Regions from separate parts of the Novosphingobium sp. BL-S-32 genome, predicted to be linked through region 3. Evidence: predicted binding sites of a transcription regulator. Region 3 holds the regulator's gene; each other region holds the start of a gene.
What was found. Region 3 encodes LexA, which represses DNA repair genes until DNA is damaged. Its sites were predicted from a motif close to GTTCCNCNCTTGTTCT; they were not measured.
Positions count from the first base shown of each region.

Region 1 (9,602 bases), on a different replicon from region 3:
AATGGCTCCGGGCAATGAACATTTGGTATAGGCGGCGGGGCCGCGCCTTTCAGGGCGCGGCCCCGCCGCAAAAATTTCGAGCCCTCGCAAGGGGATCGGGCGGAGGCGGGAAATCCGCCTCCGCCCGATTATTTCACGCAGGTTCCCGGTCCTCGCCAGTCCCGACTTCGCAGCCTTCCTCGGCAACGAAATCGTCGTTCGGCGATTCCGCTTCGGCCCCTTCCCCTTCACCGTAATCCTCGTCAGGCCCCGGCGCACGCATGGCGCGCACATGCGCCTCGACGGTGCCCACACCGCCCCGCGCCGTATAGGCGGAAGGCGGGAAGGTCATCCAGCGCGGCACCCAGCCCTCGCGCTTTTCCCGACCGCCGTTTCCGGCCAGATGATCGCGGACAATCCCCTTGAGCGTCTTGCCCTTTTGCCCGGCATTGGCCTCGGCCACGACATCGCCGGCGATTTCACGAACCATTGCCAGAAGCACTTCGCGGTCGCGCAGCGTCTCGAGAAAAGCGGCGTCCGCTTCCCACCAATCGGCCATGGAAACCCCCATCTCGACACCGAGCGTCTCCACCGCCGGACTGCCAGCGGCCAGCGCCTCTCCCATGACGATGGTCAAAACTTCCATGACAACGCCATCGGGAAGTTCGACGAGGCGGGCGAACAGCCTGCACAATTCCCTCCCTGAACCACGCATGCCGTAGCCGGTTCCACCGATCACCGTGGGTTCGTCGTCGGGCAGCTTCAACAGCGCCAGAACCGCGCGCCGCCGCTCGTCGAACACAGCCTCGGCGCGGCAGTTCTCGACGCTTTCCTTGACGGCATCGTTCCTGACGCTCTGTGCCTCGGGCACGATGCGCCACAGCGGAGACCCGGCAATAGCATGAGCGACCATCATGCGCAGCGCGAGGCCGGAATGCCCGATAAGCGCCGCGCGCACGGCGGCATGGCGGTGCAAGTCCACATAGGTCCCGGTAATGGCCGTTGCTTCTGGTCGCACGGGTTTCTGCCCTGCTCCCTCGGCCTCGCTGCGGGCCAGTTTGGCCGCTTCCTTGCGCGAGAGGTAGCCTTCATGGATCACCACTTCGCCATTCGCGCGCACATCGAGATAGACGCGGCCGCCCTTGCGCTTGGGCGTCTTCTCGTATTCCCACGAGTGGAAGTTGACCTCGGGTCCGATCACGACTGCATCAACCCAGCCTTGCTCCAGATATTGCCGAGAGCGCGCCTCGATGGCGGCATTCTGGAGCGGCCAGAATGTCTTGCCGCAGGCAAAATAGGTCTCGCTGCCGAACAAGTCCGATACCGTGGAAAGGCCACTGCCTTCGACCGGGAAGAGCGCATGACTTACGGCGATCGATTGACCGCCGAACAGCCATGCCTTTAGCTGATAGCCGCAGGGAGCATAGGCATTGGGTTCGTCGCGCAGCGCGAGCCAATCACGCTGCTGGCTCTTGGAGGCGAGTGTCAATTGCCGGACGGTCGCAACGTCGATTTCCTCGCGGCGATAGAGGTCGCGGATGCGCGGCAGTAGATTGCCGAGCGCCAGTACGCGCCGGACGGCAAGGTAGGGCAGCCCGAACGTAATCGCGATTTCCTCGACCTTGCGGCCTTCGCGGATAAGGCGGGTGAAGCATTCCCACTGCGTCATTTCGTCGGGATCGAGCCGGGCGATGTTCTCGATCAGCGATGCCTCGATGGCATCGGCGTCGTCGCCCTCATCGAGAATGGCGCAGGGAAGCATCATCGCCTCGGCCTCGTCGCCGCCATCGTCCGGTCGTGCCCCCTCCCTTTTCGCGGCATTCGCTCGGGTGTCGTCGGCAACGATCCGCGCAGCGTGAAAGCGGCGCGCGCCCGCAACGATCTCGTAGTGGCCCGGCTGGCAGTTCGGCCGGACGAGGATCGGCTGGATTACGCCGCGCGCGCGGACGGTCGGAAGAATGTCGGACACGTCGGGGGCCTTGCGGGCGTAACGCATATTGGATTTGCTGACGGCAAGGTTGCCCAAGGCAATGAATTCGAGTTTCATGGAAAGCACTCCTGATTGTTAGTGCCGGTCCACCGAGTTCGTGATGGGATAAGGTGGACCGGCTTAGGTTGAGGCGCCCGAGCGGGATTGCACCGACCGCCTGCGTCATCGGCCCCTCAGCGGGGCAGAAGTCTGATTGCGCCGGGATCCTCGCGGGTAAGGCGGCTCAGGAGATCAGCGGCGTCGGGTATGGCCCCTGCGAGGCGCGCCGCCTCGGCCCAGATCGACAGACGATGCCGGGTGGCAAATCCGAGGTCGCGGGCGATCCGGATGCCGAGCGGCAGGCGGATGGCCTCGATCTCGCGAAGCGAGAAGATGCCGAGTTCCGGAGTCCCGAAGCCGAGATCGGCAAGCCCGTAGAGCGTGTCGTCGTCGGCATAGAGTTCGGTCGCAAGCCAGACCGCGCGGCCCATCGGGTTGAACAGGCGGACCAGCGGCAGCGGATCGAACTTGGGATTCTTGATGCTATGCTCGAAGTTGGCGCTCAGCATAGCGCGGGTGGATTGGGAAATGATCGTCATGCCCCGGCCCTCCCCTCATCTGCGGGCACGGCATCGGTTCGGCGCGCGCATGCTGGCGCGCCGATTCGCGCAGCCCCGATTTCCTCAGCGAGATCGGCCGCCACTTCCGCATCTGCGGCGGCATGGCGCGCGAGCAGCCAATCCGCTGCCTTGCTCGCCCTGCTGGCGGCCCGGAAGATTGCGCGATTGTCTTCGCGCAGGACTTCAAGCCACGCCCCCAGATAGTCGGCGTGGCGCACCGTCGGCACGATCCCGAGCGCCGCGCAAAGGAACGCCGAACCCAATTCCGCAATCAATTCCTCGCGTGCGTAGTCTTTCGAACCGAATGCGCCGGTCAGGTTCCGATTGAGCCGCGAACTATGGCCGACGCCGTGCGTCAATTCGTGCAGCGCCGTCCGATAGAAGTTCACCTGATCGTGGAAAGCCTGCTGCGGGGGCACCTGCACGAAGTCCCGCCCCGGCGAATAGAACGCCTTGTCGCCGCCTATACGAAAATCGATCCCGCTTGCGGCGATGACCGCCTCGCCCACCGGAACGATCTCGCGTTCGGGCAAGGCGACCGGCGGGGGAACGAGATCATCCGGCAATCCATCGCACTGCGCCACATTGAAAACGGTGAAGCGCTTGAGGAAGGCAACCGACTTGGCCTCGTCACCGCTCGCCCGCGCGCGTTCCTTTTCGCCTTCGGGCGTGAAGCGATCGGCATAGACGACCTGCGTCCCCTGCTCGCCCTTGCGCACATTCCCGCCCGCCGCGAGCGCCTGCCGAAAGGTCAGCCAGCCGGGGCGCTCCCAGCCGTGGGCAAGCGCCGATGCCCAAAGCAGGAGAATGTTGATGCCCGAGTATGTTCGCAAGGTCAGCGCATTGCGCGGCAGGCAGGGCACCCCGCCGCCCCCGAGATCGCTTCCGCAAGCTGCACTACTCCACGGCTGCACCCAAGGGAAACGTCCCTCCTCCAGTTCCGCCACGATCCGCTCGGTGACCTCGTCGTAAAGCGAGGATCGGGATTTTGCCTCGCTTTCCTGCCCGGCCTGCCGATCCCGGGAACGGTTGACAGCAGAGTTACCCCCAAGCTTGTCCCGGCAGTTATGAACCGGCTTGTCCACATCGCCGGGCCGCCCGCGCTCCGATGTCCCCGGCTGCTTTGGCCGGGCACGACCAGTTGAGCTGCCTTGGCCGGAACCGGTTTCACTGAGAACCCGAACTTGCGACCTCGCGCATTGCGAGGCCTTGCGATTGCTGCGCATGTCTCACCTCCAAGCCTGCCCAAAAACCACCATGGCCTCCCCGGAAAAGACGGGGGTGGGCGGCCCGGACGACCGACAAGGCCCGCGTCCAGGCGGCGCCTGCACCCGCAGCCGGGGCCTCGATCCGCAGGATCGGGGTGGCAAGGGCCGTAACGGAGTGGAGGAGCCCGCGAGGAACGAGCGGCTTGCAGGGGCCGGCGGCGGGCCTAGACGGGCGTCGAGCCCATCCCCGGCTTTGCCCGGGAGAGGCTCACAAAGAACGCCGCGCGCTTGCGAAGCGCGCGCCCACATGAGGGTGAGCGTGCTCGCCCTAACGCGCCAGCGATCCTGACCGGGAGGCCGAGACCCCATGGGGCTCGGTGCCTGCGCGCAGGGCCGAAGGGCGGTCAGCCCGCCTGCGCACGGCATGGAGCGCGGTCGTGCCGTACGGCACGAGGCGCCAGTGAGGCAATCAGGCTATGCCGAAGAGTTCAAACAAAATGACGACAAGGCCATCGAGATTGCCGCGGGCCGGATTAGGAGCCGCAAACCGCCTTCGCATGTGTGCCTTGCGATGATTTCCCACAGCCGGCACGCAGCGCGCTTGCGTCCCCCGTCGCTGACAACTAGCCAAAGGTCATGCGTCTCGAAGGTCATTCCGCAATTATTCTAGCCGACTCTGCGGATCTCCCGTTGGCCACTGAACTTGAGCACATGCTTACTGCGGTCGAACCAACGCTCGACTTCGACGTTCTCGACTTGCAGAGCGCAACAGATGTGATCAGCAACTTCGCCGGAATATTCATCCTAGTGATGTCCGCGAACATGCGTAAATCACCGGCATTCAGGGCCACTTACAACGCGCTTATGCGCCTCGCGACTATAAACTTCCTGCTGGTGATCGATACCGATCTTGGAATGCCGGAGAACGAGTTCCCTAAAACCGCTGTCGTGGAACTTCACGCGCGGCAGTTCGACTCCAACATCGCCGCGTTCAGGCGGATCGCGCGCCGGCTTATGGTTGAATACAGTTACGAACCCAATGAGCTTCCCATTCTATCATTAGACCTCCTCGAACCTGTTGCCTCGCTGCCGCTTGCCAAGCGGACGAAGACGCAGCTTGGAAAGATGGGCCTGATTCTCATCGGCGATCTCGTTACCCTCACAGAAGCACAACTCTTGCGTGCGCCTGGCTTTGGTCGCGAGGCGCTAAAGGACGTAAAGGCGGGCCTTTTCGCGCACGGCCTCCGTCTCGGAATGGATTTCCGGCACGAGACGACCATCGATCTATCCGATGCCCGCTATGAGGTGGCCGCTGCCGCCCGCGTCGCGCAGCTCAAGCAGTCGAAGGGCGGCGCCACGTTCGAACCGGAAGGCGACCATCTTGCCATGGTCACGGCGGGAGACGACGGGGACAGGATTGCCGCCCTGAAGCCAATGAACCGGCAGATGCAGAGGGCCTTGCTCGAGAAGGCGCGCGCCTTCGCGGGGCTCACTGCCCGTCTCGACAATCAGCCGGGATGGACAGGTATCGGCCGAGCCGCCGCAACGCTGGCCTCGCTGCTCGATCGCCCTGCAGAAGATATCGCCGACGTGCTTGGACTGCTCTATCCAAACGCGCTCGAGCTTGGGTCGTTCGTCGAACTTGACCAGCAATTATCGGCCGGCGTTGTTTCCTACGCCGCGCCGCTCGATCCGGAAGTCCAAAGACCGCTCGGTGATCTCGTACGCACACTGGCACCGTGGCTACGCGCGTTTCCCAGTATACGAGAGGCCGACGAGGAAGCGGGGCGGTTCCTCGTCAAGACTGCAGACCTCAAGCCCACATTCGAAGTCATCAAGGCCGCGAAGGAACATAAGCTCGTAACCACCGAGACGGCCGAGCTCCTGGAGCATTTACGCGATACAGTCGGTCGCGGCGATTTTCAGGGCGAGAAGGCGGGGGGCTGGGTCAAGCTATCGGCCCGAAATCTGGTAATCGGGGCGACGGCGTTCGCTGGCTCATTCTTCTCGGGCGCCATTGCGTCAGACTATTCCACCAGCTCCCCGCTTGTGCACCGGATCGGCCAGTTCCTTACCCACTACGAAGTGGCGGCAGAGGAAGTGGTCAAGGACCTGCCGCAGGACCTGCAATTCTCCTTCAGGGATTTCGTGAAGGAACTGCGCGCAGCTCAGGGTATGCCGTCACCGGGATCATCGACGTCGACCGCACGCGACGTAACAATCGCACCTGCTCCGGAAAGCCCGCGTTGACCGGCGCCGCCGGCGCGACTTTGCGAGACGCTTCGCCAGGCCCCGTCAGCGCGCTACTGGAACCTGATCGATCCGTGTAGTCCAGGAGGGACTCTTCAAGGCACGCTTGGTATCATAGGCCTTCACGCCCATCCCTTCAGAACCCAGCCGCAAGGTCTGCCGCCCGAACCTTGTGTTGATCTCGTCGAGCGCGGCCAGCAGCTTCGGCGACCGGGGATCCGGGGCGGAGAACATGTCGAGCTGCCCGCGCACCTCCTGCTCCAGCCCCTCGAGCATCACACCGCACTTGGTGTAGACTGCGCCGACCTCGAACATGGCCTCGGCCATCCTGCCGGCCATGCCGGCAATGACGCGCGGATCGTTGCTGGCAGGCGAAAGCCGCCCGACGCGCGAAGCCGATGGCGCGTTCGGCTTGAAGCGGCTGCCATGCGCGAAGGCAATCAGGCGGCTCGCCTGCAACCGCTGGTTACGGATTTTCTCGGCCGCGCGTACAGCGCGCCGCACCATGGCTTCGCGCAGCGCCTCGACGTCCCGAACTGGTTCGCCAAAGTTGCGCGTGACCGCCGTGGACTTTAGCGCAGCCGGCTCCGGCTCGAAATCGGTGCATTCGATGCCGTTGAGTTCGCGCACCAGCCGCTCGAGCACGACCGTTCCCACGTCGCGCGCCACTTCTGCGGGCAGTGCAGCAAGCTCGGCAGTCGTCCGGACGCCGAGCGGCCGCAGGCGCTTCGCCAATGCAGGTCCGATGCCCCAGACTTCCTCGACCGGCCAGGCCGCCAAGAGCCGCCGCCGCAGGCCTTCGTCATGCAGATCGACGACCCCGCCCCATACCTTTTCGGATGCCTTGGCGAGGGCGTTTGCCACTTTGCTGAGTGTCCGGGTCGGCCCGAGGCCAATGCGGGTAGGGAGGCCCACCGAGCGTTTGACCGCCGCGCGGACACGGTGCGCCATCTCGACGTCGCCGAGGCCGCTAGGCAATACCGACAGACGAAAGAAGGATTCGTCGATCGAGTAGATTTCGACCGTATCGGTGAACTCGGCAATCACCGCATTGAAACGCCGGTTCATGTCCGCGTAGAGCTCGTAGGAGGAGGAGCGGCACTGGATGCCATGCCTCGCCACCACATCGCGGATCTGGAACATGGGCGCGCCCATGCGAATGTGGAGCGCCTTGGCTTCGGCCGAGCGCGCGATGGCGCAGCCGTCACCGTTCGACAGCACGATGAGCGGCACACCGCGCAGCGAAGGATCGAAGACGCGCTCAGCGCTGCAGTAGAAGTTCTCGATGTCGAGGATGGCCCAGGTCATGGGCTAAGCCTGAAGGTTGCGCACGCTCGCGCGCACGACGCCCCAGACTTCCACTGTCTCGTCCGCCACGACCGGCTCGTAGTGCATGCGGCTATTGCGCGCCTCGAGCATCGGGACACCGTGGCGAAAGCAGAGTTGGCGAACAACAAAACCGCCATCGACCACGGCAATGACGATGCGCCCGTTCACGGGCTTGGCATCCCTGTCGACCACAACGACATCGGAATCGAACAACCCCGCATCGACCATGGACTGCCCGCTCACCCGGAATACGAAGCTGGCAGCGCGATCGAGCCGGAGCAGCTCTACGAGATTGATCGCGGATTCTTCCCAGTCCTGCGCAGGCGAGGGAAAGCCAGCGCCGGCTGCGCCGATAACGCGAAGGCTCCACTCGCGCGGCAGTTCGCCAAGCGGCAGAGGAATCGAAGGGGGCAAGGCAAAGCCGGAAGACATGCCATCCCAATAACGCGATTCGGAACATATTGGGAACATAAGAAAATGACGACGGAGCGATTTCGACGGGTAAACCGATCAACCCGCTGTCAAATCACGCTTTTCAGATTTCCGCTTGGGGTTGCCGCGTCGGGAATATCGGCCCTCTCACGACCATCCTTGCCGGATCGTAGGGCCGCTGCAGCGAAACGATCTCGTCGTAGCTGCCGCGCAGCCAGGTCGTCACGTCACCTGGATCGAGGATGGTCACCATGGCCTTCGGGTGGATAGGCGCGACCAGTGCATTGGCATCGCAGGTCACCATGGTGAAGCCGTTGCCGGTCTCGCTCCTTTGCCAGAAACCTCCAACGGCAAAGGTCGGCTGGTCGGTGACTGCAAACCACATTTCGCCTTTAAGCGGCGGCTTGCCATCACCGAGATCGTGCTTTTCCGGCGTAAACTCGCAGAATTCGGTAAGCGGCACGATGCAGCGGTTTTCCGGCTTCTCCGCGAGCCGGCGCCATTGCGGCAGCGAGAGCTGGCGCACATTGGTCATCGGCCAGGCCGCCTTTCCGCCGAGCACGTCCCAGGTCATGATATCCCATCCGCGCATCTCGCCCTCTTCGCGGATCACATAACTGCGTCCTTTCGGCCGCAATTCCTGCGGGTCGAAGCGATTGTCACGCGGACGATCGGTGAACAGCTGGGCGGCCGAGCCGAACAGGGTTTCCGGCTCCCCCCGCATTCTGGCTCGATTGCACATGGCGGCCCTCTCCTCTGCCGTGGCTGTTGCCCGTACCGACCAAGCCTGCCCAATGACCCGCCCGGCACTCAAACCTATCATGCCTGCGGCAGTAGCGTATATGGGCGGCGGCGCCGAAGACGCCGGTCACCGCCCGTAGTCCCTAGCCCAATTCGTGACGCTTGCCTGCAAGCCGCCCAAAAGGACGAGCACGCCGGGAGCACGCGCGATAGTGGCGGACGGCGGGCAATCGATATCGTGGCCTCATTCCCGGAAGCGGCAGCGGCGTATTGGCGGCCGTCTGGACTTCGGGAGAACCACTGTCCGATCACACCGCTTTCAATGCCGGGCCACATGAGCGGTTTGGGAAACGGTACGGGAAGGGATCACGGCGAGCGAAAGAATTGATCCGCATTGCCTGCAATCCCGCTTGCGCCCGCGATGACAATGAACGAAACGAAACGCCCACAAAAAGAAATTCGGGTACGTAAATACGTCATGGCAGACCAAGCTCTACTTACGCTGGCGGCTGACATCGTCAGCGCGCATGTCAGCAATAATTCGATTCCCGCAGCGCAGCTTCCCCAGTTGATCGAGGCGGTTTACGGATCGCTGGCGTCCCTTGGACAAGCTCCTGCGCCGCAGCCGGAATCGCTTACACCCGCAGTCTCCGTGCGTGCTTCGGTAAAGCCGGATGGCATCGTCTGCCTCGAGTGCGGTAGAAAGTTTAAGACGATCAAACGGCATCTCACCACCGACCACCAGCTTTCGGTCGAAGATTACCGGGCGCGCTGGAATCTACCTGCGAGCTATCCGTTCGTCGCGGCGGACTATGCCGAGCGCCGGCGGGCGCTTGCAAAGGAGATCGGCCTCGGGCGCAAGAAGGGCGTGAAGGTCAAGGCCAAGAAGGCACATTCCGCAGTCGCCGATGCGTCACCCGACTCCGCCCCCGTTCCCAGCGACACGCCCGCAGTCGCTACTGCGCCTTCCGCGAGCGTGCCGGCCGATAAGGCTCCGACAAAGAAAGTCCCCGCGAAAAAGGCGGCCACCGGCGGCAAGACTGCGAGAAAGCCGAAGTCGGCAGCCAATGCGGT
Region 1 covers NZ_CM166477.1:74,737-84,338, forward strand. The annotation lists gene AC1VVK_RS17235 (ParB/RepB/Spo0J family partition protein) at 134-2,026, opposite strand; gene AC1VVK_RS17240 (DUF2958 domain-containing protein) at 2,143-2,547, opposite strand; gene AC1VVK_RS17245 (ArdC family protein) at 2,544-3,653, opposite strand; gene AC1VVK_RS17250 (hypothetical protein) at 4,467-6,026, shown strand; gene AC1VVK_RS17255 (Y-family DNA polymerase) at 6,072-7,334, opposite strand; gene AC1VVK_RS17260 (LexA family protein) at 7,338-7,787, opposite strand; gene AC1VVK_RS17265 (SOS response-associated peptidase family protein) at 7,891-8,529, opposite strand; gene AC1VVK_RS17270 (Ros/MucR family transcriptional regulator) at 8,956-9,602, shown strand, end outside.
Region 1: a site for LexA is predicted at 7,809-7,824, ahead of AC1VVK_RS17260 (LexA family protein). Genes of this name have one in related genera too.

Region 2 (9,602 bases), 770 kb from region 3:
CGTCCGTATAGCCGCTCTCGTCGAGCACGGTGCGCATCAGGTCGGCTGGGTTCTCCGTGCCCGCTACATCGCGCCAGCGCGCGAAATCACGCATCAGTGAGAGGAACGTATTGCGCGCGCGGGCGGGCAGTTCGTCGGTATCGGCGATCTCGATCGCGGCCATGGCGAGCGGAATGCCCCGCCGACGCGCCAGCGTATGCAGTGCTTCCAGCGCCTTGGCGCCGAGGCCGCGCTTGGGGGCGTTGTAGATGCGCTCGAAGGCAAGGTCGTCCGCCGGCTGCGCGATCACGCGCAGATAGGCGAGGGCGTCGCGAATCTCGGCGCGCTCATAGAATCGGAAACCGCCGATGATGCGGTACTTCATGCCGATCGAGATGAATCGGTCTTCGAACTCGCGCGTCTGGTACTGGGCGCGCACGAGGATGGCGATCTGGTCCAGCGCCGCGCCTTCGCGTTCTAGCCGCTCGATCTCGTCGCCCACGCGGCGGGCTTCTTCGGGCGCGTCCCAGACGCCGATCACGCGGACTTTCTCTCCGGGATGGCGTTCGGTCCACAGCGTCTTGCCAAGGCGCTGGCTGTTCTCGTTGATGAGGCCGGAGGCAGCAGCGAGGATCTGCGGCGTGGAGCGGTAATTCTGCTCCAGCCGGATGACCTTCGCGCCCGGAAAATCCTTTTCGAACTTCAGGATATTGGCCACTTCAGCGCCGCGCCAGGAGTAGATCGACTGGTCGTCGTCACCCACCACGCAGATGTTCTTCCGCACTTGCGCGATCAGGCGGAGCCATAGGTACTGGACCTGATTGGTGTCCTGATACTCATCCACCATCACGTACTTGAAGCGCTGCTGGTACTGTTCCAGTACCTCGCGGTTGGTGCGCAGGATGTTGAGCATGTGGAGCAGCAGGTCGCCGAAGTCGCAGGCGTTTAGCGTCTTCAGGCGATCCTGATAGAGCTGGTAGAACTTCTGCCCGCGCCCGTTGGCATAAGCCTCGCTCTCGCCCGCATCGAGATCGGCGGGATTGAGGCCGCGGTTCTTCCAGCGGTCGATGCAGCCGGCGAGCAGGCGGGCGGGCCAGCGCTTTTCGTCCAGTCCCTCTGCCTGAATGAGCTGCTTCAGAAGGCGAAGCTGATCGTCGGTGTCGATGATCGTGTAATTGGGCTGGAGGCCCACAAGTTCGGCATGGCGGCGCAGCATCTTCGCGGCGATCGCGTGGAAGGTGCCGAGCCAGGGCATGCCTTCGACAGCGGGGCCGATCAGGTGTCCCACGCGCTCACGCATTTCGCGCGCGGCCTTGTTGGTGAAAGTGACGCAGAGGATCTCGCTGGGCCATGCCAGCCGGCTGCGCACGAGATGCGCGAGCCTGCGCGTGAGCGCGGCGGTCTTGCCCGTGCCCGCGCCTGCCAGCATCAGCACCGGCCCTTCGGTCGTCAGAACCGCCTCGCGCTGGGGCGGGTTCAGACCTTCGAGCAAAAGGTCGGAAGCGGCGTCAGGCACAGAGGATTGCAAATCGTTCACCCGTGAACATCTAGGGAACGGGGCATCGCGGCGCAAGGCCGCTTCACCGCATCACAGGAACAATCCCCGGCGCGGGGCGTCGGTTTGTCATCAACGGCCATCACGACCAACAGGAGAGTGAAGCCATGCGAACCCTTCTATTTGCCGGCGCCGCCGCGCTTTCGGTCGCGGCACTGTCCGGCCCTACCTTCGCCCAGAGCACAGTCGGAGATCCGACGCCCGATGCCCCGCCATCGCCCGCAGCGCCTGCCAATTCCGGCGCGATGACGGCGGATCAGAAAGCCCAGTACGATTCGTGGCCCGCCGACATGCGGGCGGATTACGATAGCTGGTCTCCCGAATATCAGGCCTATTTCTGGCATCTTACCGGCGAGCAGCAGCGCGGTTACTGGGCGCTGACGCCCGACCAGCGCGGACAGATCTACAAGATGAGCCCCCAGCAGCAACAGGTCGCCTGGAACGCGGTGAATCAGCAACTCGCCGGTCAGACGCCCTCGACGCCGGCGGCGCAGGCCAACCCTCCAGGGGAGGGCATGCCGACGACCGGCGTGCCCGATCCGAAGGTCGCCGCGCAGACGGTGCCGCCGGCGATGCCGGCCGACGAGAACTATCAGGGCGGGCCCTACAAGGGGGCGCTCACACCGCCGCCGGCAACGGCGATGAACAAGAGCTATCCGTTCTGTAGCAAGACAGTGAAGGACAACTGCCGCAACCGCGGCGGCGTCTGATTTACAGAGAAAAAGTATGGATGGGAACCAAGGCCCGCCCGGTGTATTTCACCGGGCGGACGGACTCGTCCCGTTGAAGGAGAAATCCGGATGTCTCGCTACTTGCTCATACTTGCTGCTGCTGCCGTCGCAGCGCCTCTTGGTTCGGCTGCGATGGCGGCGGATCCCCCGCAGAAGGCCGATGTAACCGCGCGTGACAGTCGTGGTCGGCCCACCGAGGTCTCAATCGATGGTACGACCTACAAGGTCTGCTCGGCGACGATCAAGGACAGCTGCATCAATCCGAGTCAGATCGGCGTCAAGCGCGACGCTACCCGCAGCAAGTCCACCAGCCACAAGAAGAAGTAACGAACGATCAGGGGGCGCGGCGCAGAAAATGCAGCCGCGCCTTGCCTACTTCGCGCGTTGATTCGATCTCGAATCCCCGGATCGAGACGGCTTCGTCACGCCCTGTTTCGAGGCTGATCCAGGTCTGCTCGCCGATCCAGCCGAGCCGCGCCAGCTTGTCTATGGCGACGGCGCCCGCACCCGTGTCGTAAGGCGGATCCAGCAGCACGAGGTCCAGCGTGTCTTTCGCCGGACCCAGTGACAGCACTGAACTCGCCCGCACATCGCATTGTGCCTGGGCGCGCAAGTTGGCGATATTGGCGCGGATCGCGCGGATCGCTCCTGCGTCCTGATCGACGAAGAGGCAATGCGCCGCCCCGCGTGAAAGCGCTTCGAGCCCCAGCGCGCCCGATCCCGCGAAGAAATCGGCGACCTTCAGCCCCTCGAACGTGCCGAGGCGGCTTGCCAGCATCGAGAACAGCGTCTCGCGCGTGCGGTCCGCCGTCGGGCGCGTGGTGTCGCCCTCGGGCGTCACCAGCTTGCGTCCCCGCCATTCGCCCGCGACGATCCGAAGGCCGGTCTTTGCGACGGGTGCCTTCACGACTTGTCGACCGGCAGCGTCTTGCGGAAGTTTTCCAGATCGCGCTGGGATATCTCGATGACCATGCCCTTGGGCAGGTCGAGCAGGCGGATCGGACCGTACGACGTGCGAATCAGGCGGCTGACCTGAAGGCCGAGATGTTCGAGGACACGGCGGACTTCGCGGTTCTTGCCTTCGGTCAGCGTCATTTCGATCCACTGGTTGCGCCCGGTGCGGCGCTCCATGTTGGCGTCGATTTTGCCGTAGATCACCCCGTCGACCTCGATACCTTCGATCAGGTCTTCAAGCTGCGCCTGCGAGATGTCGCCGAAGGTGCGGGCGCGATAGGTGCGCGGCACGCCGGTAGCAGGCAGTTCCAGCCGGCGCTTGAACTCGCCATCGTTGGTGAGCAGCAGCAGGCCTTCGGTATTGAGATCGAGGCGGCCGATCGGCATCACGCGGCCCGCGCCTTCAGGCAGGGCATTACGCAGCGCGGTGTAGATCGTCGGGCGCCCGGCGGGATCGCGCTCGGCGGTCAGGAGACCGGCGGGCTTGTGGAAGGCGAAGAGGCGGGTGTCCTCGGCGTCCTTCACCGGATTGCCGTCGACCGTCACGCCTCGGAGGTTCGCCAGCACAGTGGAGGGGGTCTCGATGACCTCGTCGCCCAGCTTCACGCGGCCTTCGATAATCAGGCGCTCCGCCTCGCGGCGGCTGGCGATGCCTGCTCGGGCGAGCAGCTTGGCGATGCGTTCGCCTTCGCGGACGGGCATGCCGGGCGTCTTGGCCGTGGGCGCAGCCGCGCGCGGAGCGGCGGATACGGGGCGAGACGGGCGCGTGCGCCGCTCATCGCGATATCGGTCGCCGGAGGGGCGTTCGTCCCGATAACGGTTGCCATAGCGGTCGCCTCTGGGGCGATCGTCGCTTCGGTATGCGCCGGGCTTACGTTCGCCGAAACGGCGTTCGCCGCCTTCGCGTTCACCGGAACGACTGCCGGACGGCTTGGTTCCGAACGACAGGGCGTCATCGGGCCTGCGCGGACCACGGCCGTATACAGGCCGGTCGCTGCGGGGGGCATCGCTGCGTGAGCCGTTGCCGCGAGGATTCTCGCTGCGAGGTCCGTTATTGCGGGGATTATCGCTGCGGCCGCGTTCGCCGCGAGGGAAGCCATCGCGCGGGGCGCCGCCGCTGCGGCCGTCACCACGTTCACCGCCGCGGCTGCCGCTGCGACCACCACCGTTGTCGTCGCGACTGCGGTTATAGCGGTCGCCGCTAGGACGATCGTCGCTCCGGTAATCACCGGATTTCCGTTCACCAAATGTGCGCTCACGGGCCTTGTCGCCAAAGGACTTGCCCTCGGCAGGTTTGCGCGGACCGCGACCGAATTGGGGCCGATCGCCTCGGGGCGCATCGCCGCGCCGGTTCTCGCTGCGGGGGCCATCACTGCGAGGGCCATCGCCACGGGGACCATTGCTGCGGGAACCGGCGCCACGGCCACGTTCGCCACGGTGAGAGCCATCGCGCGAACCGCCGCCGCCACGCTTCGGGCCGCCGGATTTAAAAGGAGGTTTGGACATTCGCCCGCCCATACCTGTTGATCGTCACTTCATCCAGCCTTCCCTTCGGCCAAGTGCGCGCTAGGTTGCTGCAGGATCGCATTTTGGAGGGATTACAGCGTGGACGCCCATAGTATCGAACAGCGTCGCGGCGTCTGGGATTCCGTCAAACCCTATTTCGAGAAAGAATCGCTGGCAGCCTTCGCGCTGGGGCTCTCCTCGGGCTTCCCTTATGCGATGATCGGGGCGACGCTGACGACGCGGCTGGCGCAGGACGGAATCGACAAGAAAACCGTCACCGCCTTCACGCTCGCGTTCCTCGTCTACAATCTCAAGATTTTCTGGGCCTGGATCATCGACGGCGTGCGCCTGCCGGTGATCGGCGGTCTGGGCCAGCGCGTCTCGTGGATGCTGGTCTGCGGCGTTCTGGTGATCGCGGCGGTGCTCAACCTTGCGTTCGTCCAGCCGCTGCCCAACGCCATGGCCGCGACCGTGATCGCCGCCGTGCTGGTAGGCGCGGCGGGCGCCAGCTTCGACATCGTGATCGATGCTTACCGGATCGAGACGCTCAAGCCCTATCAGCTCGGCACCGGCTCGGGCATGAGCCAGTATGGCTGGCGCATCGGTTCGGCCGGGGCGGGCGCGCTGGCGCTGGTTGTCTCGGCGCGCCATGGCTGGAGCGCCGGTTATGCCGTCTGCGCCCTGTTCGCACTGCCCGCGATGCTGACCGCGGTGCTTCTGGGTGAGCCGGCGCGCCGCAAGGTGGTCGTCCAGAAGCGCGGCGTTGTCGAAGTCTGGAGCTCGATCGCGGGGCCTTTCGCCGAGTTCTTCCGTCGCAACGGCGCGTGGCTGGTGCTGACCTTCATCCTCGTCCACAAGATTGGCGACACGCTGGCGAACCTGACGTTCCGCCTGCTGTTCGACGACCTTGGTTTCTCGAACGACGAAATCGCGCTTTACGATGTCGGGCTCGGCTTCTGGGCCTACCTGATCGGCGTGTTCATCGGCGGCGTGGCTTTCGCCAAGATGGGCCTCAAGCGCTCGGTCATGCTTTCGCTGGTGCTGATGGGCTTCTCCAACCTCAGCTTTGCAGCGCTGGCGGCGGCCGGACACAGCAACTGGGGCATGGCCGGGGCGATCGGCTTCGAGAACATTTCGTCGGGCTTCGGCGGCGTCGTCGTGATCGCTTACTTCTCGGCGCTCTGCGACCTTCGCTTCACCGCCGCGCAATACGCGCTGATCTCGGCAGGTGCGAGCGTGGTGGGCCGGTTCCTCACCGGCACCACGGCGGGCGCGATGATCGAGACCTTCGGCTACGTGAACTTCTACCTGCTCACGACCGTTGCATCGCTGCCTGGCATGGCGATCTTCTGGTGGATGTGCCGCACCGGACTGGTCGATCAGGCCATGGGCACGGCAGGCGAGGACGTTGCCGAGCTGGAAGCGGACGCCTGAGCAGTTAGTCCGGGATCTCGTCGTTGGCGCGCAGGACCTCGCCCGAGAGGTAAAGCGAACCGGCGATGAGCACCGGTAGGCCGTCCTCCGGCAAGGCGGCCAGCGCTTCTTCCACGTTGCCTGTGGCCAGAGCGGAGGGGCCGAAACTGGCCGGGCCGTGGCAGTCCTGACCCGGAACCGGCACTGCATGAATGCTGACGATGGAGTCGCGGAGCGGCCCGGTGAGCGCGCGCGGGTCCTTGTTCGCCAGCATGCCGATCACGAGATGCAACCGCTGTCCCGCGAAATGACGGGCGATGGCAAGCCCGGCGTCGGGATTGTGCCCACCGTCCAGCCAGACTGCCCGCGCACCGGCATGGCGCGTCAGCGGGCCTTGCGAGAGCAATTGCAGCCGGGCAGGCCAGCGCGCGGCGTGGATGCCGTCCGCCATGGCCTCGGCAGAAACACTCACCCGGTCCTGATGTCGTAGCATGGCCACGGCTAGCGCCGCGTTTTCGGCCTGATGCGTGCCGGGCAGGCTGGGCAGGGGCAGGGTGAGTTCGCCGTGTCGGTCCGAATACTCGATCACGTCGCCCACGCTCGCGTCCCAGTCGCGCCCGCGCATGTGCAGCGGGGCACCGGCGGTCAGGGCGGCGCGCTCAATTTCGAGTTCGGCGCTTTCCGGATAGGCCAGCGTGATGACCGGGGCGGGGCTGCGGACGATTCCGGCTTTCTCGAAGGCGATGCGGGCGAGGGGCTCTTCCGGCGCGCCGACCTCGGGCCGCAACAGGAAGGCCTCGTGATCGATGCCGAGCGTGACGATGCCGCAGGCCGCCGGATGCTCCAGCACATTGGTGGCGTCTAGCCGGCCGCCGAGGCCCACCTCGATCACGCAGGCATCGGCAGGCTCGCGCGCGAAGGCGAGGAAGATCGCTGCCGTCGTCACTTCGAAGAAGCTGGGCTGAAGGTCTTCGCCCGCGTCGAGCACTTCGGCCAGCAGGTCGGCCAGCATGGCGTCGGAGATCAGCTTGCCGCCAAGCCGGATGCGCTCGTTGTAGCGCACCAGATGCGGCTTGGTGGCGGAATGGACCTTCAGGCCCTGCGCCTCCAGCATGAAGCGTAGGTAAGTGCAGGTCGATCCCTTGCCGTTGGTGCCGGCGACATGGAACGTGGGCGGCAGGCGTTTTTGCGGATTGCCCAGCCGTTCGAGCAGGGTGTGGATCGTCTCCAGCCCGAAGCGCCCCTGCGGAAGCGAAAGCGCGGCGAGTCGGTCAAGCTGGGCCTGAACGCGCGGGTCTTCGGAAACGGCGAAGTCTTTCATGGCACCCGTCCGGAAAAGCACATCGCGGCAAGCCTTGGCGGCCGCCGCAATGCACGGATTGCGTCGTCGTCACGCGTTGCGCAATGACGAAATTAAGTGGGATCAGCGCGCGGCGTGGACTGCCTCAGCCAGCGCCGAGGTCAGCGCGCGCAAATGCGCCGGTGCTTCGGCGCCGTGCTGCTTGACCAGATCGACCAGCGCTGAGCCTACCACCACGCCGTCCGCCACTTTGGCGATCGCGCTGGCCTGCTCGGGCGTGCGGACGCCGAAGCCGACTGCGACGGGGATCGAACTGGCGGCCTTGAGCCTGGCCACGGCATCCTCGATCGAGCCTTGCGCGGCCTGCTGCATGCCGGTCACACCCGCTACCGAGACGTAGTAGAGGAAACCCGAGGAGCCTTCGAGCACGGCGGGAAGCCGCGCGGCGTCGGTGGTGGGCGTGGCGAGGCGGATCAGCGAAACGCTCTTTCCGCGCAGGGCAGGGCCGAGTTCGGCGTCTTCCTCGGGCGGAATGTCGACGCAGATCACGCCGTCGACGCCGGCCTTCGCGCATTCGTCCGCGAACCAGTCGGCGCCGCGCGCGATCATCGGGTTGGCGTAGCCCATCAGCACCAATGGCACGTCTGCATGCCGGGCGCGGAATTCGCGGGCCATGCGGAAGATGTCGGCGGTCCTTGTGCCGGCATCGAGGCTGCGGATGTTCGCTTCCTGGATCGCCGGGCCGTCGGCCATGGGATCGGTGAAGGGCATGCCGAGTTCGATCACATCGGCGCCGCCTTTCACGAGCGCGTCGAGATTGGCGGCAGTATCACCGTCCCCTCCGGTGATGAAGCAGACGAGCGCCGGGCCTTTGGCGAATGCGGTTTCGAAGCGGGTCATTGCTTAAAGCTCCACACCCAGCGCTTCGGCGACGGTGAAGATGTCCTTGTCTCCGCGGCCCGAGACGTTGACGACGAGCAGCTTGTCTTCGTCCATCTGTGCCGTCAACTGCGGCAGCGCGGCCAGAGCGTGCGAGCTTTCGAGCGCCGGGATGATGCCTTCCAGTTCACAGCAGAGCTGGAACGCTTCGAGTGCCTGCGTATCCGTGATCGGCACGTAGTTCACGCGGCCGCTCTCATGCAGCCACGAATGCTCGGGCCCTAGGCCGGGATAGTCGAGACCGGCCGAGATCGAGTGCGCCTCGGTGATCTGGCCGTCCTCGTCCTGCAGCAGATAGGTCTTGTTGCCGTGGAGGATGCCGGGCTTGCCGCCGGTCAGCGAGGCGGCGTGCTTGTCGGTATCGATTCCGTGGCCTGCCGCCTCAATGCCGGTCATCTGGACTTCGGGATCGTCGAGGAAGGGGTGGAACAGGCCGATCGCGTTCGATCCGCCGCCTACGGCCGCCACCAGCATGTCGGGCAGGCGGCCTTCCTTCTCCAGCATCTGCTCGCGGGTTTCCTTGCCGATGATCGACTGGAAATCGCGCACCAGCTCAGGATAGGGGTGCGGGCCGGCAGCGGTGCCGATGATGTAGAACGTGTCGTGGACGTTCGCGACCCAGTAGCGCAGCGCGTCGTTCATCGAGTCCTTGAGGGACTGCGAACCGCTCTCGCAGGAGATCACTTCCGCGCCCAGCAGCTTCATGCGGAAGACGTTGGGCTTCTGGCGCTCGATATCCTTGGCGCCCATGAAGATCTTGCAGGGCAGGCCGAAGCGCGCGGCGACAGTGGCGGTGGCGACTCCGTGCTGGCCCGCGCCGGTCTCGGCGATGATCTTCGTCTTGCCCATGCGGATCGCGAGCAGGATCTGGCCGATGCAGTTGTTGATCTTGTGCGCGCCGGTGTGGTTCAGCTCTTCGCGCTTGAAGTAGATCTTCGGGCCCTTTCCGGCAGGCGCAAGGCCCCGGAAATGCTCGGTGATGCGGGGCGCGAAGTAGAGCGGGCTCGGGCGGCCCACGAAATCCTTCATCAGCGCGTCGAATTCCGCCCAGAACGCCGGGTCCTGCTGCGCCTTGCGGTATTCCTTCTCCAGATCGAGGATCAGCGGCATCAGCGTTTCGGCGACGTAGCGACCGCCGAACTGGCCGAAGTGGCCGGTCTCGTCGGGCATGTTGCTGAAACTGTTCACGGGCGTCTGTGCGGTCATGATCCGGCCGATTGGCAGA
Region 2 covers NZ_CM166476.1:3,318,746-3,328,347, forward strand. The annotation lists gene AC1VVK_RS15555 (ATP-dependent helicase) at 1-1,495, opposite strand, end outside; gene AC1VVK_RS15560 (hypothetical protein) at 1,642-2,244, shown strand; gene AC1VVK_RS15565 (hypothetical protein) at 2,335-2,592, shown strand; gene rsmD (16S rRNA (guanine(966)-N(2))-methyltransferase RsmD) at 2,600-3,172, opposite strand; gene AC1VVK_RS15575 (pseudouridine synthase) at 3,169-4,725, opposite strand; gene AC1VVK_RS15580 (MFS transporter) at 4,825-6,159, shown strand; gene AC1VVK_RS15585 (bifunctional folylpolyglutamate synthase/dihydrofolate synthase) at 6,164-7,459, opposite strand; gene trpA (tryptophan synthase subunit alpha) at 7,562-8,338, opposite strand; gene trpB (tryptophan synthase subunit beta) at 8,342-9,583, opposite strand.
Region 2: a site for LexA is predicted at 1,520-1,535, ahead of AC1VVK_RS15555 (ATP-dependent helicase). Genes of this name have one in related genera too.

Region 3 (9,602 bases):
CCAATGCTCTCGCTCGAAGACGCACAGGCCAAGCTGCTGTCGCTTGTCGACCCCCTGCCGATCGAGCGCGTTGACATAGAGGGTGCGCTGGGCCGCTACCTTGCCGAACCCATGCTGGCTCGCCGCACCCAACCGGCGGCAGATGTCTCGGCGATGGATGGCTACGCAGTCACCGCCGAAGACCTCACCGGCCCGTGGCATGTGGTGGGTGAGAGCGCGGCGGGTCATCCCTACGACGCAACCGTGGCACCGGGTCAGGCCGTGCGCATTTCCACCGGCGCACTGATGCCCGCGGGCGCCGAGGCGGTCATCCTCCAGGAAGATCTGTCCCGCGAACAGCATCGCATCTCGCTAACCGGCGAGGCACCCATCCCTGCGCACAAGCACATACGCCGTCGCGGCATGGACTTCCCCGAAGGCAAGGAAATCCTTCCACTTGGCGTTCGGATCGGATCCTCGCAGGCGGCGCTCGCAATGGCAGCCGGCCACAAACACCTTCCTGTCCGGCGCATTCCCCACCTCACAGTGATCGACAGCGGGGACGAACTGGCTTCCGACCCGGAATGCTGCGAACCGCATCAGATCCCCGCCAGCAATGGCGCCATGCTCGCCGCCATGGCGCGCAATCTGCCTGTGAAAGTCGACAGGATCGGACCGGTCGAGGATCAACTGGAAGCACTGGTCAAAGCATTCCAGACGGCGGCGGATTCGGACGTGATCGTCACCAGCGGGGGCGCCTCCGTCGGCGAGCACGACCTGGTGCGCCCGGCGCTCGAAGCCTGGGGCGCCAAACTCGATTTCTGGCGCGTAGCGATCAAACCGGGAAAGCCGATCCTGGTCGCCCGGAAAGCCAAAGGCCGGCGCAGCCAACTCGTTATCGGACTGCCCGGAAACCCCGTTTCCAGCCATATTACCGCGTATCACTTCCTGCTGCCGGTCCTGCGCGCGCTATTGGGCGCGGGCCGGCCGACGTCGATGTCCATGCTCGCCCTGCTAACAAGCCCCGTACCCGCGACCGGCGATCGCCGCGAATTCCTGCGGGGCGTGTGGGACGGAGAAAACGTCACCCCGCAAGTCGTTCAGGACAGTGGCGCGCTGGCTTCGCTGGCCACCAGCAATGTCCTGATCGATCGCCCCGCGCGTGCGCCAGTTGCCGGGGCAGGCGATCCGGTGCGAGTCTACTTGCTCCAGAATGGCGGTATTGCTTGACGTTACCGGATTCGTTGCTTAATTGTTCCCTCATTGTTCGCGAACGAACCTGCAAGTGTTCTTCGCGATGGCAACAAGGCCGCTGACGGCGGCCCAGCAGGTGAGGCAGGCCAGATGTTGACGCGCAAGCAGCACGAATTGCTCCGGTTCATTCAGGTGCGGCTCGAAGACAGCGGCGTCTCGCCTAGCTTCGAAGAGATGAAGGACGCACTTGACCTCAAGTCGAAGTCGGGCGTGCACCGCCTGATTTCGGCATTGGAAGAGCGCGGCTTTATCCGCCGCCTGCCCAACCGCGCACGGGCATTGGAAGTTCTTCGCCAGCCCGAAGACGTCAATAGCAAGCCAACTACCGCAGCTGCGCCGCCGCGCGAGACGGCGCCGTCACTGCGTCCGGCTCCTCGGGCACCCGAACCGGCCAACGACGTGATCGAGATTCCGCTGCACGGCCGTATCGCTGCCGGGGCGCCGATCGAGGCCATAGAGGGTCAGTCGATGCTGCCGGTTCCGGCGGCCCTGCTTGGTTCCGGTGACCACTACGCCCTTGAAGTTTCGGGCGACTCGATGATCGAGGCGGGAATTCTCGATGGTGATCTGGCCCTCGTGAAGCGTACCGATACCGCGCGTGACGGCGAGATTGTCGTCGCCCTCATCCGTGGTGAAGAGGCAACCCTAAAGTACCTGCGGCGCGAAGGCCCCAAGGTGCGGCTCGACCCGGCCAATGCGGCATATACAGCCCAACTTTACGGTGCGGATGAAGTTCAGGTGCAGGGTAAACTCGCTGGGATTCTGCGCCGCTATCACTGAAGCGAGCAGCGAAATCCTGCATCTACGACGATCTGGAGCGTTTGATCCGACTGTATCGGATCAAACGCTCCAAGTTTTTGGTTTGTCGCGTTTTCCGAGTCGTCAGGTGATTCCGCCTTGTTCAAAAACGCTCTAAGGCCGCCACCAGCCATGACCGCCTTGCTCTTGGGCAACGGTCTGCACTGTCTGCCCAGACAGGTCGATGGTGAGACCGCCCGTCTGCTTGAGCATAGGTCGGTCGATCCTGAGCCAATGGGGATGACAACTTCCTGGCAAGCGGCGATCTGCAATGACGATATCGACCTGACTGCACGCGCGCAAATGTGCCGGGACAGGAACATAGGCATCGCTGCGCGCTATCAGTACGCGCCACGTCCGGCCGCCACGATCAAGTGAAACCGCGCAGAAATCCGCATTGCAGTGTGCTTCCGGCCGCCGAGGCAGGGAAAGCGGAGCATTCCTCTGACCGACCACTTCCAGGAAGTTGTCCATGGCATAATCGCTCTTGCTCTCGCGCAAGAGGGCCAGATTTCTTCCGCCGTCGACAACCACGCCCACGTAATGGCCGTCGCCTGCAACAAGGATGTTCGGCGGCGTCAGCAATGCCAGACCAAGAGCACCTGCGATTGCGGGAACGAGCCCCAGAAATCGCACTCTCCCACGCCACAAGGCAAACCAAAGTCCGCCCGCAACGAAAAGCAGGAAATGGCCCGTTCCCATCGTCGGGAACAACCTCACGGCGCCGGGAAGTCCTCCCGTTCCGTGAGCAAGGTCCAGCAGCAGTGCAATGGCCCAATTCGCCAGCCACCAGACTGGGGCGCCCAGTCCGGCGATGTCGAGCAACAGGGCCCCAGCGACCAGCGGCATGATGATGAAGGTCGTCAGCGGAATTGCCACGATGTTGGCCATGGCTCCGTACACGCCCGCCCGATGGAAATGATAGAGGCCGATCGGCATGAGTACGGCTTCGATCGCGATCCCGGTCACCAGCGTAAGGACAATGTCGCGCAGAAGGCGCATCACAATGCTTTCCTCACGCGGCGCCATCCAGCGCTTCACCGGACCGGCATTTGCCACCACGATCAGCGCCAGAACCGCTGCAAAGCTCATCTGGAAGCTCGGCCCGGCAAGAGATTCGGGCCATAACAGCATGACAACAAAGGCGCCGGCTGCCAGTAGGCGGACGGACAAAGCCTCCCGCCCCATGGCCAGTGCAGTGAGCACCAAGAGCGATCCCACGCAGGAGCGTACCTTTCGGCACCTGCGATCCCGTCAACAACGTGTAGGCGATGCCAGCGAGTGCGCCCACGCCTGCCGCCAGAATGGGAAGCCGCCAGCGCAACGCCAATCCGGGCGAAAGCGCCAGCAGGCGAAGCACCAGAAAATAGACGGCGCCGATAACCGCACTGACGTGCAGACCGCTGATCGAAAGCAGATGCGCCAGCCCGGCATCGCGCATGGCCTGCCCATCCTGCTGGGAAATGCTCCCCATGTCTCCGGTAACCAATGCCACGGCGATACCTGCACTGCCGCTCGGTAGCCTCGATTGGATATGACCGCTCAGATCTTCCCGCCAGGCAGCCAAAAGGTCTCCCCCCGTTCCGGCGTTCAAGACCTCAATCGGCGCGAGGACGCTGCCCGTTGCGGAAAGGCCCGCAAACCACGCTGCCTGAGCAAAATCGTACCCCCCTGGGATGAGCGGAGAAGCCGGCGGAACCAGCCTGCCACGGAAGCGGATCAACGCGCCCGGCCCGACTTGCGATTGTGATCCCGAATGGGCGTGCAGAGCGCCGAATCGATTGGGCACAGTCACCCGCGCCATTATCGCACGGCCGGTCGCCGGCTCCCGCATTGCCACCACAAACCGGCGCTGTTCCTGGGCCGGCCGCTCTTCCACCGACAGGACGCGGGCCATGAACGTACCCGATAAGGAGCGCGAAATCGGCGCCGCGCCAACCAGCTCGGAACGGCCCCACACGGCCAGGCAACCGAACAGCAAAGCCAGCGCCATCGACATGACCGCACGTCGCACCAGCGGAAAGTTGGCCCGACCGTGCCGCCAGACGCTGGCAGCAGTTGCGGTAGCCGCACAAGTTGCGCAAAATGCAATCCAATAGAGAGGCCGGGGCAGCCCAAACCAGCCCGCAATTCCGGCCCCAAAGCCCACTGTAAGCCACGGCGCCTTGTCGAAACCGCAGTTCGAAAGAAAACACTCGACACCGACCAAACACCTCGACATGTGGCTCTGGCTGATCCATGGGCGATGCTGCAACGCAGCGCCTCCGGCAGAGGCCGGAAAAACGGGATCATCGGTCGTGGCGGCTAGGCTGGCCATGGCCGACATAAGGACGGAAGGTGATAACAATGGCAAGCGGTAGCGCATCGAGCGGACAGACGGACAGAAAGCCCGTCGTCACGCGCTTTGCCCCCTCGCCCACGGGTTTCCTGCACATCGGCGGCGCTCGTACGGCGCTGTTCAACTGGCTCTATGCCCGCCACCATGGCGGCAAGTACCTCCTGCGCATCGAGGACACCGACCGCGCCCGCTCAACCGAACCGGCGATCGAGGCGATTTTCGACGGGCTGAACTGGCTGGGCCTCGGCGGCGACGAACCGGCAGTGTTCCAGTTCGCCCGCTCGGATCGGCACGCACAAGTCGCAGACGAACTCATCGCCAAGGGGCACGCCTATCGCTGCTACCTGACGAGCGAGGAACTCGCCGAACGCCGTCAGAAGGCACAGGAAGAGCGCCGCCCGTTCCGCATCGACAGCGAATGGCGCGACGCCGATCCCTCGGCCTGGCCCGCAGAAAAGCCCTATGTCGTGCGCATCAAGGCGCCGCGCGAGGGTGAAACGACGATCCAGGACCTGGTCCAGGGCGAAGTTACCGTGAAGAACGAGGAGATCGACGATTTCGTGATCCTGCGTTCGGACGGAACGCCGACTTATATGCTGGCAGTCGTGGTCGACGATAACGACATGGGCGTCACGCACGTCCTGCGCGGCGACGATCATCTCAACAATGCCTTCCGCCAGCTCGTGATCATCCACGGCATGGGCTGGGACGTGCCGGTCTATGGCCACGTGCCGCTGATCCATGGCTCGGATGGCGCCAAGCTTTCCAAGCGCCACGGCGCGCTGGGCGTCGATTCCTATCGCGATGAGATGGGCATCCTGCCCGAAGCGCTGTTCAATTATCTGCTGCGGCTCGGCTGGGGTCACGGCGACGAGGAGTTCATCAGCCGCGAAAAGGCTGTTGAATGGTTCGACATGGCCGATGTCGGCAAGTCGCCCTCGCGTTTCGACATTGCCAAGCTGCAAAATCTCAACGGCCACTACCTGCGCGAAGCGGATGACGCCCGGCTTGCCGGCCTCGTCCTGCCGCGCCTTGAGGCAGCAGGCTGTGACAATCCGGACATGACCCTGCTGACGCGGGCCATGCCGGTGCTGAAGGTCCGCGCAAAGGACCTCAACGAACTTGCCGAAGGCGCGGCCTTCCTATTCGCCAAGCGCCCGCTCGCCATGAGCGGGAAGGCGCAGGCGCTGCTGACCGACGAAGCGCGTACGCGCCTTGCCGTAATGCATGAACGTCTCTCGGGAGAGTCCGAATGGACCCTCGAGGCGTTGGAAGCCAACCTCAAGGCAATGGCCGAGGAGCTGGGACTGGGCCTCGGCAAGCTCGCACAACCGCTGCGAGCCGCCCTGACCGGTCAAACGACCTCTCCGGGCATTTTCGACGTCTTGGTTCTGCTCGGTCGGGACGAAAGCCTTGCTCGCATTGGCGCGCAGGCGGACGTGGCGGCCGGAACGCAAATATAAGGAGTAAGAACTGGTGGGTGATCAGGTCAAACTGAATGCTGGTGGCACGGAATTCGATTATCCCGTGCTCAAGGGCAGTGTCGGCCCGGATGTAATCGATATCCGGAAGCTCTACGCCCAGACGGGCAAGTTCACGTACGACCCCGGCTTCACGTCGACGGCCAGCTGCGAGAGCGCGCTCACCTATATCGACGGTGACGAAGGCGTCCTTCTGCACCGCGGTTATCCGATCGGCCAGCTGGCCGAGAACTCCTCGTTCATGGAGGTCTGCTACCTCCTGCTGAACGGCGAGCTGCCCAATGGCGGCGAACTCGACACGTTCACCAACACCATCACGCGCCACACCATGCTCCACGAGCAGCTGGCGACGTTCTACCGCGGCTTCCGCCGTGACGCCCACCCGATGGCGATCATGTGCGGCGTGGTCGGCGCTCTTTCGGCGTTCTACCACGACTCGACCGACATTTCGGATCCGGAGCACCGCAAGATCAGCTCGCACCGCCTGATCGCCAAGATGCCGACGATCGCCGCTGCGGCATACAAGTACTCGGTTGGCCAGCCTTTCCTCTACCCGGACAACAAGCTGAGCTACACCGGCAACTTCCTGCGCATGACCTTCGGCGTGCCGGCGGAAGAATATGAAGTGATCCCCGCCGTCGAAAAGGCGATGGACCGTATCTTCATCCTCCACGCCGACCACGAGCAGAACGCCTCGACCTCGACCGTGCGTCTTGCCGGTTCGTCGGGCGCCAATCCGTTCGCGTGCATCGCGGCCGGCATCGCCTGCCTCTGGGGCCCTGCACATGGCGGCGCGAACGAAGCCGCGCTCAACATGCTCAAGGAAATCGGTACGCCGGACAAGATCCCGCACTATATCGAGCGTGCGAAGGACAAGAACGATCCGTTCCGCCTGATGGGCTTCGGTCACCGCGTCTACAAGAACTACGATCCGCGCGCCACGGTCATGCAGAAGACCGTCCGCGAAGTGTTCGACGCGCTCAAGGTTACCGACCCGCTCTTCGAGACCGCACTGCGCCTTGAAGAGATCGCGCTGAACGATCCGTACTTCGTAGAGAAGAAGCTGTTCCCGAACGTGGACTTCTACTCGGGCATCATCCTCTCGGCCATCGGCTTCCCGACCACGATGTTCACGGCGCTCTTCGCCCTTGCCCGCACCGTGGGCTGGGTCGCGCAGTGGAACGAAATGATCTCGGATCCAGGCCAGAAGATCGGCCGCCCGCGTCAGCTCTACACCGGCCCGACGCAGCGCGATTACGTGCCGATGAATCAGCGCTGATCCCGGCGCATCGGACAAGATCAAAGGCCCTCGCGAAAGCGGGGGCCTTTTTTTGTTGCTCTACGAATCAAGGATATTGTTGCGAAAGCCACAAATTGGCCGCAAGTTGTTACTACACAGCCACTGGGCCATTATGGGGCAATTACCATGCTGTTCTTGAGAATTCTCGCCTGCATCATCGGCTTCCTGGCCGTAGCGCTGGGCGTGCTTTGGGTCGGACAGGGGACCGGACTGGTGCTCTGGCCCGCAAACAGCTTCATGATAGACGATCGCGGTTGGGCCGTTCGCGGTGCCGTCATGGTCTGTGTTGGCGCGATTCTGCTATGGCTGGCGTGGCGAAATAACGGGCGCAGCAGCAGCGACAACCGGCTCTAGGCCATTTCGCCGCAGCCTATTCTGGCATTATTATTTTAAATCAATGCAATGATCGAACCATCTCAGCTCGACCTGAACTGAATCGTCAGGCATCGCGGTCGGCCGGCAGTTCAAGAATGAACCGCGCACCCTGCCCTGGAGCGCTCTCCACGGTAAGGTCGCCGCCCATGGCACGCGCCAGGCACCGCGAAATGTAAAGACCAAGCCCAGAACCACCATCCCCGCTGCGACCCAGGCGTTCGAACTTCTCGAAGACACGCTCCTGATCCTCAAGCGCCAAGCCCGGCCCCTGGTCAGCCACCGTCACGTAAGCCCGCCCATCAAGCGAATCCAGCCTGATCCAGACTTGTGAGCCTTCGGGCGAATAGCGGACCGCATTGCCGATCAGGTTCAGCATGATCTGTAGAACGCGGCGGAATTCAGCGATGGCTGGCAGGCTCTCGGTCCAGTGCGGCGCCTCGACCCTGATACCCTTTTCCTGCGCACGCACATTGAGAATTCCCGCGCCCTGCCGGGCAACTTCGGAAAGATCGATATGGTCGGGGATCGTGTCGAAATTGTCGGATTCGACGACTTCGAGGTCGGCCAGGTCCTCAAGCAAGCCGAGCAGGAGCTTGCCCGCCCCCGCGATCTCGCCGGCATATTCAGCGTAGGCATCAGGCAACGGCCCAGCGAGCCGCGTGCGGATCGTCTCCGCATTGGCGATGATCCGAGCGATCGGCTGCCGCAGCACCGGCGCGAGATCCTGTCCCACCAGACTGCGCCGCATGAGCGGCTCGGCCGGCGAATGCACTGTCGGCAACGGTGCCGAAGGCGCATCCGAAACCAGCAGCAGTTCGAACCCGGTCGGATCAAAACCCGGCTGGAACTGCGGAACAAGCGCCACTCGCCAAGGCCTCTGCGAACCCACCACGCAGACCCGGGCCCCGTCGAGCAGGCGCCAATGCAGCGGCTGACGCTGCGTAAAGTTTTCCGGCGGCACGAAATCGGTCCAGGGCTTGCCAAGTCCGCCCGCCATGGCTGCGGCAACGCCTGCGAGTTCGGGACTGTCGGTCTCAACCGAAAGCACCCGCTGCGCGCCGTCAAGCCGCGCCGTCAACTCGGCAAGGTGCCGGTCGATCATCGTACGGCGGCGGTCGGAAGCTGCGGTGTCCTCGACAGCCACTTGCGTCGTCTGCCAGTTGCGGACGACGATCTCGCAACATCCGGCCTCGTCCGAATCGTCCTCGCCGAAGAGCGGCTGGATCTCCACCCAGGCTGTTACGAGTTCGGCGCCATCAAAGGCCGTAATTGCGCGTGCCAGGCGGAAGCCGTAACTCCGGGCCTTGCGGACGATATCGAGGAGTTCCGGCACCGCAATCGCACCAGGAACCGCGCCGCCGCACCGCGTCTGCAATCCGGCCAGCGGCTCGTCAGCGCGCGTCAGGCGGTCCTGCGCGTCACATTCGGCACGAGCCACGATGTTGCCGATGGCGAGCATCAGCCCCCCAGACGTCCCGTTGCCAGGATGATCGCTGCCATGTCCCCGCCGATCTCGTCGAACACCTCGGGCAGGATCTGGCCGGGATGGAACACCAGCATCTGGCGCGTGACTTCGGCGGCCGAAAGCCCTGCGGCCCGAAGTGCCAGTGCAAGCCGCGCAGCCTGCGCCTCATGGGTGGACAGCACCAGCGCATCGCGCCCAAGTCCGGATCGCAGCGCCAGCGCGGTGAGGAACAGTGCCAGACCGCCGTGGTCGATCGCCAGCGCGTCGTCCACATGATTGCCCAGCCCCATGACGAGCTGCGCAGCAAGGCCAAGGCGGCTAGCCCCCTCTTCATAGCGTAGTCTGACCGCAGCTTCGGTCGCGGCAATCCTCGCGCCCGCATCGGCCGTACCGGACAACGCGATACGGAGTGCCTGAAGCGCCCCGTGCAGAAGTTCGCCCGGCAGTTCGGTGAACGGCAGCCCCATCCGGCGCTGCGCCTGACACCAACGCGCCTGCGCCGCAAGCCATGTCATCGCGAGGGCCTGAACGCCCTCGTTCTCGGAAGAAACGAGCGACTGGAGCAGCGGCGAAACGACGGGGTCGAGCGCCATGCGGGCCTGCAAGCATTCA
Region 3 covers NZ_CM166476.1:486,624-496,225, forward strand. The annotation lists gene AC1VVK_RS02320 (molybdopterin molybdotransferase MoeA) at 1-1,209, shown strand, start outside; gene lexA (transcriptional repressor LexA) at 1,324-2,013, shown strand; gene AC1VVK_RS02330 (ComEC/Rec2 family competence protein) at 2,146-3,219, opposite strand; partial or broken gene AC1VVK_RS02335 (ComEC/Rec2 family competence protein) at 3,329-4,396, opposite strand; gene gltX (glutamate--tRNA ligase) at 4,378-5,832, shown strand; gene AC1VVK_RS02345 (citrate synthase) at 5,846-7,129, shown strand; gene AC1VVK_RS02350 (hypothetical protein) at 7,277-7,504, shown strand; gene AC1VVK_RS02355 (sensor histidine kinase) at 7,590-8,984, opposite strand; gene AC1VVK_RS02360 (hypothetical protein) at 8,984-9,602, opposite strand, start outside.